2 regions of the Deinococcus wulumuqiensis R12 genome follow, and region 2 is predicted to be linked to the other one. Evidence: riboswitches for the same ligand, from Rfam matches in the RefSeq annotation. Region 2 holds a riboswitch; the other holds the start of a gene.
The links. Region 2 has a riboswitch for S-adenosylmethionine ahead of G6R31_RS15090 (methionine ABC transporter ATP-binding protein). Riboswitches for the same ligand answer to the same signal wherever they lie in the genome.
Positions count from the first base shown of each region.

Region 1: another riboswitch for S-adenosylmethionine. It lies ahead of G6R31_RS07710 (O-acetylhomoserine aminocarboxypropyltransferase/cysteine synthase family protein); the one in region 2 lies ahead of G6R31_RS15090 (methionine ABC transporter ATP-binding protein).

Region 1 covers NZ_CP049357.1:1,579,098-1,582,485, reverse strand. The annotation lists gene G6R31_RS07715 (alpha/beta fold hydrolase) at 1-476, opposite strand, end outside; gene G6R31_RS07710 (O-acetylhomoserine aminocarboxypropyltransferase/cysteine synthase family protein) at 473-1,804, opposite strand; SAM riboswitch class I at 1,944-2,038, opposite strand; tRNA gene G6R31_RS07705 (tRNA-Ile) at 2,211-2,287, shown strand; gene G6R31_RS07700 (M1 family metallopeptidase) at 2,632-3,388, opposite strand, start outside.
Region 2 covers NZ_CP049358.1:283,882-287,269, reverse strand. The annotation lists gene G6R31_RS15095 (hypothetical protein) at 1-947, opposite strand, end outside; SAM riboswitch class I at 1,120-1,251, shown strand; gene G6R31_RS15090 (methionine ABC transporter ATP-binding protein) at 1,396-2,370, shown strand; gene G6R31_RS15085 (methionine ABC transporter permease) at 2,376-3,032, shown strand; gene G6R31_RS15080 (MetQ/NlpA family ABC transporter substrate-binding protein) at 3,122-3,388, shown strand, end outside.

The sequences.
Region 1 (3,388 bases), on a different replicon from region 2:
AGGTCGGGGCATTCCAGCAGCCAGGCGTAGGCCAGCATGCCGCCCATGCTCGCGCCGACCACCCGCACCTGCCGCACACCCAGGTGCTCCAGCAGGGCGCGGCCCACGCGGGCCATGTCACGCAGGGTCAGCGGCACTCCGCCCAGTTCGCCCGCGCCCGTCGTCCCCGCGCACCCGCCGAGGACGTTGGCGCAGACGACATAGTCGTTCGACGGGTCCAGCGGCTTGCCCGTACCCAGAAAATCGGGCCACCACTCGTGTACGGCGCTGTCTCCGGTCAGGGCGTGCAGCACCAGCGTGGCGTCTTCCCGCGCTTCTCCGTAGGTGTGAAAGGCCACCCGCACGTCGCTGAGCACGCGCCCGCAGTCGAGGAGCAGCGGCGCGTGCCGGAACAGGGTGACGGTCTGCGGCCCCGAACAGGCCGGTTCTTCGGCCGGGAGCGGGGAAGAGGAGTGGCCCAGGAACACGGCGGTCACGCCCGCTCTCCCTCGCCCGCTTGCGCCAGTGCCTGCGCGAAATCGTCGCAGATGTCCCCGATGTGTTCGATGCCCACCGACACCCGAATGAGTCCCGGCGTGACCCCGGCGCCCGCCTGCGCTCCCTCGTCGAGCTGGCTGTGGGTGGTGCTGGCGGGGTGGATGACCAGCGTGCGGGTGTCGCCCACGTTGGCGACGTGCTGCGCGAGCTTGACCGAACGGATGAAGGCCTCGCCCGCCGCCCGGCCTCCGCGCAGTTCGAAGGTGAGTACCGCGCCCGCCCCGCGCGGCAGGTAGGTCTGCGCCCGGTCGTAGTGGGGGTGGTTGCTCAGGCCGGGATAGGTCACGCGCGTCACGTCCGGGTGCGAGGCGAGCCACTGCGCCAGCGTCAGCGCGTTCTGGGCGTGGCGCTCGGCCCGCAGGCTGAGGGTCTCCAGCCCCTGCAGAAACTGCCACGCCTGCTGCGGCGCGAGGGTGGTGCCCAGGTCGCGCAGCCCCTCGGTGCGGGCGCGGGTGATAAAGGCCACGTTGGGCAGCCCCAGCGCGTTGCCTTGCCCGAACGTCTCCCAGAACTTCAGGCCGTGGTAGCTGGGCGAAGGCTCGGTCATGAGGGAATAACGCCCGTTGCCCCAGTCGAAGTTGCCCCCGTCCACAATGACGCCGCCGATGCCGTTGCCGTGCCCGCCGATCCACTTGCTCGCCGAGTGCGTCACGATGTTCGCGCCGTGTCTGAGCGGCTGGCAGTAGTACCCGCCTGCCCCGAAGGTGTTGTCCACGACAAACGCCACGCCGCGCTCGTGGGCCACCTTCGCCACGCCCTCGAAATCGGGAATGTTCAGCGCCGGATTGCCGATGGTTTCGAGGTACACCGCCCGCGTGCGCTCGTCGATGAGGGCGGCGAAGTCCTCGGGGCGCTCGTCTCTGCCGGTAAAGCGCACCTCGATGCCCAGCCGCTTCAGGGTCACCCGGAACTGGTTGACGGTGCCGCCGTACAGGTTGGGCGAAGACACGATGTTGTCGCCCGCCTGCGCCAGCGTCAGGATGGTCAGCAGTTGCGCCGCGTGTCCGCTCGACACCGCCAGAGCGCCCACCCCGCCTTCAAGCGCGGCCACCCGCTGCTCGAACACGTCGTTGGTGGGGTTCATGATGCGGCTGTAGATGTTGCCGAACTGCCGCAGCCCGAAGAGGTCGGCGGCGTGCTCGGGCGACTCGAACACGTAGGAGTTGGTGGCGTAGATGGGGGTCTGCTGCGCTCCGGTCACGGGGTCGGGGCGCTGCCCGGCGTGGACCTGGAGGGTGTCGAAATGCAGTTTGGTGGCATCGGTCATGGTGACGGCTCCTCGGAGGTGAACGGTCCGGGGCCGCCAGCTACAGGCAACCCCTTCCCGGTGAAGTTTCGAGAAGGGGCACTTGAACATCGTCATCCGCGTGGCCTTCCCGCTTGGTCCCGCCCGGCGGTCATCGTTGACGCGCTTGGGGGGCTGGCCTTGGCACCGTGACGTGATGAGGTCCGGTTGCCGCGCCGTCGTCGAGCCAGGTCTCTCGGGCGCTCTGAAGTGGGTCGCTCCACACGCGGGAGCTGGCAAGGAAGGTAGCGCGGGGGCAGGCCGGTGGTCAAGAAAAGACCCGGGCCGCGAGTGCCCCGGTGCCCCAGCCCTGCCCGTTGACACACTTGGCTCTCCCTGTTATCTTGTTCCCCGCCTGACCGAAGGGAAAAGGCCGAAAAAAAGGGGCGCGAGTGTAGCTCAGCTGGTTAGAGCGCACGCCTGATAAGCGTGAGGTCCCCAGTTCAAGTCTGGGCATTCGCACCAAAAGACTCCCGTCTAGGACGGGGGTTTTTCTTTTGCATCACGGACAGGTTGCCGGGTTTGTACCTCGGCTCTGTACCGTATTCATACGGATTCCGATTGAATCTGGTCGTTTCAGATTCAATCGGACTTGCAAAGCTGCGCAGCAGAGCGGATGCGAGTAGGAAAAAATACGGATTCTGCGATATGGATGCACAAGCGGCGCCTTCCCAACTGTATAGGCCCGACTGTGCAGGAATGAAGCGGAATCCGTATCAGATGCCGTGTTCGCGGGCCAGCTTCTGCAAGTCGGCCTTGCGTGACTCCCAGGGGTGCGGATTTTTCGTTGTGGCCCCTGCTCCCCGCGTTCAGCGTCCGGGCAGGGGCGGCAGTTCGCCGTGTTCGGCCCACAGGCGCAGAGTCTGCTCGGCGGCTGGCCCCAGTTCCGTCTTCACCAGCGTCAGCAGCGCCGCCGCCGAAACCGGGCGGTCTGTGAAGGTGGCGACGTAGGTTCGTAACAATCCTCTGAACGCCGCGTCGCCCACCTCCAGTCGCAGGGCGTGCAGGGCCAGGGCGCCGCGAAAGTAGGCGCTGGCGTCGAACAGTTGTGCTGGCGTCGTCGCCCGGAGGGGTCGTGACGCCTGCGCGGTGAGCACGGCGTACCACTCGGCGGCGAGGGCCTGCCCGTCTGCGCCCTGGCTCTCGGCCCACAGCAGTTCGGCGTAGGTGGCAAAACTCTCGTTCAGCCAGCTGTCGCCCCAGTCGGCCAGCGTGACCCGGTTGCCGAACCACTGGTGCGCCAGCTCGTGCAGCCGCACCCGCTCCTGGTTGGACGCGGCGGGCAGGGTGGTCAGGCCAGCGGTTTCCAGCGCCAGTTGCCGCACCGGCAGCAGGGCCACGCCGTAGACCTCGCCGGGGTAGGGGCCAAGCCACTCGGTCAGCACGCGCAGCATCCGTGCGGTTTCTCCGGCAGGAATGGCCGCCCCGACTGGCAGTCCCGCCGCGTACACGTCCCGTCGCAGCACCGTCTGGTTGCCCAGCCGAACTTCCGGCTCGCTGCGCCGCTGCAAGGCGCCCACGATGAGGCCGAGCGCGTAGGTGGGCACCGGCTCACGCTGGGTAAAG
Region 2 (3,388 bases):
CAGCCCTTCCCACCTTCCTCCGCCCAGGTCCAGACCCGGTTGCTCATCGCCGCAGCGGGGCCGCCGCAGGTGATGAGCTGCACTTCGCGCCGCCGTCGCAGCCAGTAGGCCACTGCTCCCGGCTGACAGCTCAGGCACACGCCGCTGCCGGGGTCCACGTTTCCGGCCTCGCCCCGGTGCAGTGCCCGCGCCGCCGTTTCAATCTGGGCAGCGTCCAGACCAGGCAGCGACGCAGCGAGCAGGTCAGCGAGTTCGCCTTCGGTGGGCAGTGGGCCGCACCTCTGCGGCGCAGAGCGCAGAGACGCGGTCAGGTGCAGCACCTGGTCCTGACCAGGACGCGGCAGCCCCCCATGCAGCGGCCAGAGGACGGCCCACAGCGCGGCGACGGCCAGCGGTTCAGGCCGGGTCAGTGCGGCGCCGTGCTCCCCCAGCAGCTCGGCCTGCAAGAGCGCGGCGGCGTGGGGGCGGTGACGCCCGCTCAGGCCCACACAGGCCGACAGCACGCCCCAGTGTCCCAGCAGGGCCTGGGCCGCCTGCGCTGCGCTGCGTTCGGCCAGCAGCTCGGCCCAGGTGGGAGCCTGCGCCATCTGCGGCACCTGCCCGGCGGCCCGGCGGCGCTGCGAGGCAGGCATCACCAGACGCGCCCCGGCCAGATGCGCCGCGAGCCAGGCACCCGCAGCAGGCGGCAGCGCGGGCGGGTCACTCAGCGCCAGCAGCGACCAGCCGGGGTGCTCTCCCTCGGTGAGCAGGGTCCAGGGCAGCGCCGGGCGCGGCGGCAGGTCGGCCCGCTGCTCCAGCAGGGTTCGCAGCGCCTCGCCCACGCCGTCCGAGAGCGCGGCGAGCTGCGAGGCGAGGGCGCCCCCCGGTCCGACCAGTTGCGCCTCGGCGTCGGGGGTCAGAAAGGCGGCGCGGCCCAGCGGCATGGCGAGGGCGTCGGCAAGCTTCATCGGGGACAGGGTAGGGCAACCCACAGAACAGGAATCTTTCAGGAGCCGCGGGAACGTCGCGCCAGCAGCGGCCCGCAGCATTTCTCTGCCTCCTCTCTGTGCCTCCTCACAGTTGACAAGAATCGTCGTTTTTCCTAGAGTCTGTCCCTGACTTCTGCTTCCTGCAGGGTCACCTTTATCCAGAGTCGGCGCAGGGACCTGGCCCCATGACCGCCGCAGCAACCGGCCCTCATCACGGCAGCGGTGCTTTCCAGACCCGAGCGAGCAGGCCCGACGATGGGCAGCGCGGCGGGAACGATAAAGGAAGGGTGTTCCCCCGCCGCCACAGGGCAGTGGGCAGGTTCCAACGGATGACTGCTTCAGGCGTCCCCTTCCAGACTTCTTTTCGTCCAGGAAGGGGACGCCCGTTTCGTGTGTTCCTGTCCGCCTGCCCCCGGAGGCCCGCCCCGTGACCCCACTTTCCCCCGCTGCCCTTCAATTCGAAAGCGTCGGCAAAACCTATCCCGGCCAGAGTGTTCCGGCCCTGAGTGACCTCACCCTGACCGTCGCGCGTGGCAGCCGCACCGGCATCATCGGGCGCAGCGGCGCGGGCAAAAGCACGCTCGTCCGGCTGATTTCCGGCCTGGAAACGCCCGATTCGGGGCGTCTGCTGGTGCAGGGCCAGGACGTGACGCGGCTGGACCGCGCCGGGCAGCGCCAGCGTCAGGCGCGCACCGGGCTGGTGTTTCAGCACTTCAACCTGCTCGCGCAGCGCACGGTGCTGGGCAACGTCACCCTGCCGCTCGAACTGGCCGGGCAGCCCCGGCAGCAGCGGGAACAGCGGGCGCTGGAACTGCTGGAGCAGGTCGGGCTGGCCGATTTCGCCCGCCGTTACCCCGCGCAGCTTTCCGGCGGGCAAAAGCAGCGGGTGGGCATTGCCCGCGCCCTGGTGACCGGCCCCGACCTGCTGCTGGCCGACGAAGCGACCAGTGCCCTCGACCCCGAGACGAGCGCCGGGATTCTGGACCTGCTCACCCGCTTGCAGAGCGAGCGCGACCTGACCCTCGTCATCGTCACGCACCAGATGGAAGTCGTGCGGGCGGCGACCACGCACGTCGCCGTGCTGGACCGGGGGCGACTGGTGGAGGAAGGCCCGACCCGCACGCTGCTCGCCCAGCCGCAGCACGACGTGACCCGCGCCCTGCTGGACGCGCACCGCCCCCAGGTGCAGCTCGGGGCCGGAGAGGTGCTGAGGCACGTCAACCTGCCCGACCTCGGCGCCCCGACCCTGGCGGCACTGGCGCGGCTGGGAGCGCGGCTGGTGCAGGCCGAGGCGCACCCGCAGGGCGTGGACGCCTGGCTGGTGGTCCGTGAGGACGCGGGCGACCTGTCCACGCTGCTGCGGCCTTCGGGCATCTGGACCCCCACGCAGGTGAGCGCATGAACGGCATGACCTGGGCCGAACTGGGGCCGCTGCTGTGGCAGGGCACGCTGGAAACCCTGTGGATGGTGCTGCCCGCTGCCCTGATCGCAGAGGTGCTGGGCGTGGCGCTGGGCGTGCTGCTCACGCTGACGCGGCCCGGCGGCCTGAAAGCGAACGGCGCAGTGTTCGGCGTGCTCGACGCCCTGGTCAATGTCGGGCGCAGCCTGCCGTTCATCATCCTGCTGGTGCTGCTGATTCCGCTGACCCGGCTGATCACCGGCACGTCCATCGGGTCCACCGCCGCCATCGTGCCGCTCACCATCGCCGCGATTCCCTTCGTCGCCCGGCTGGTGGACGGCGCCCTGCAAGGCGTGCCACACGGCGTGACCGAGGCGGCGCGGGCAATGGGCGCGACCACCGGGCAGGTGGTGAGCAAGGTGCTGCTGCCCGAAGCGCGGCCCGCCCTCATCCACTCGTTTACCGTCATGCTCGTGAGCCTGATCGGGTACTCGGCCATGGCCGGGGCCATCGGCGGCGGCGGGCTGGGCGACCTGGCGATTCGCTACGGCTACCAGCGCTTCGAGACCGGCGTGATGATCGCCACCGTCCTCGTCCTGCTGCTGCTGGTGCAGGGAGCGCAGTGGCTGGGCGACCGCGCCGCCGCCCGCGCCGACCACCGCTGAACTGCCAATAAATCCGGCCAAACCGCCACCTTCTTTCCGACACACGCCGGGAGAGGCCGACCTCCCCCACGCTTTCCAAGGAGCCGACCATGCGCCATATCCTTTCCCTGACCGCCCTCGCCCTGACTTCCCTCGCCAGTGCAGGCACCCTGCGCGTCGCCGCGACGCCGGTTCCGGCGGGTGAACTGCTGGAATTCGTCAAGCCCATCCTCGCCAGGCAGGGCGTCAAACTCGAAATCCGCGAATTTTCCGACTACGTGCAGCCCAACGTGGCGCTCGGGGAAGGCAGCGTGGACGCCAACCTCTTTCAGCATGCGCCGTACCTGAACGCCTTTCAGCAAAACCGGCCCCTGGGC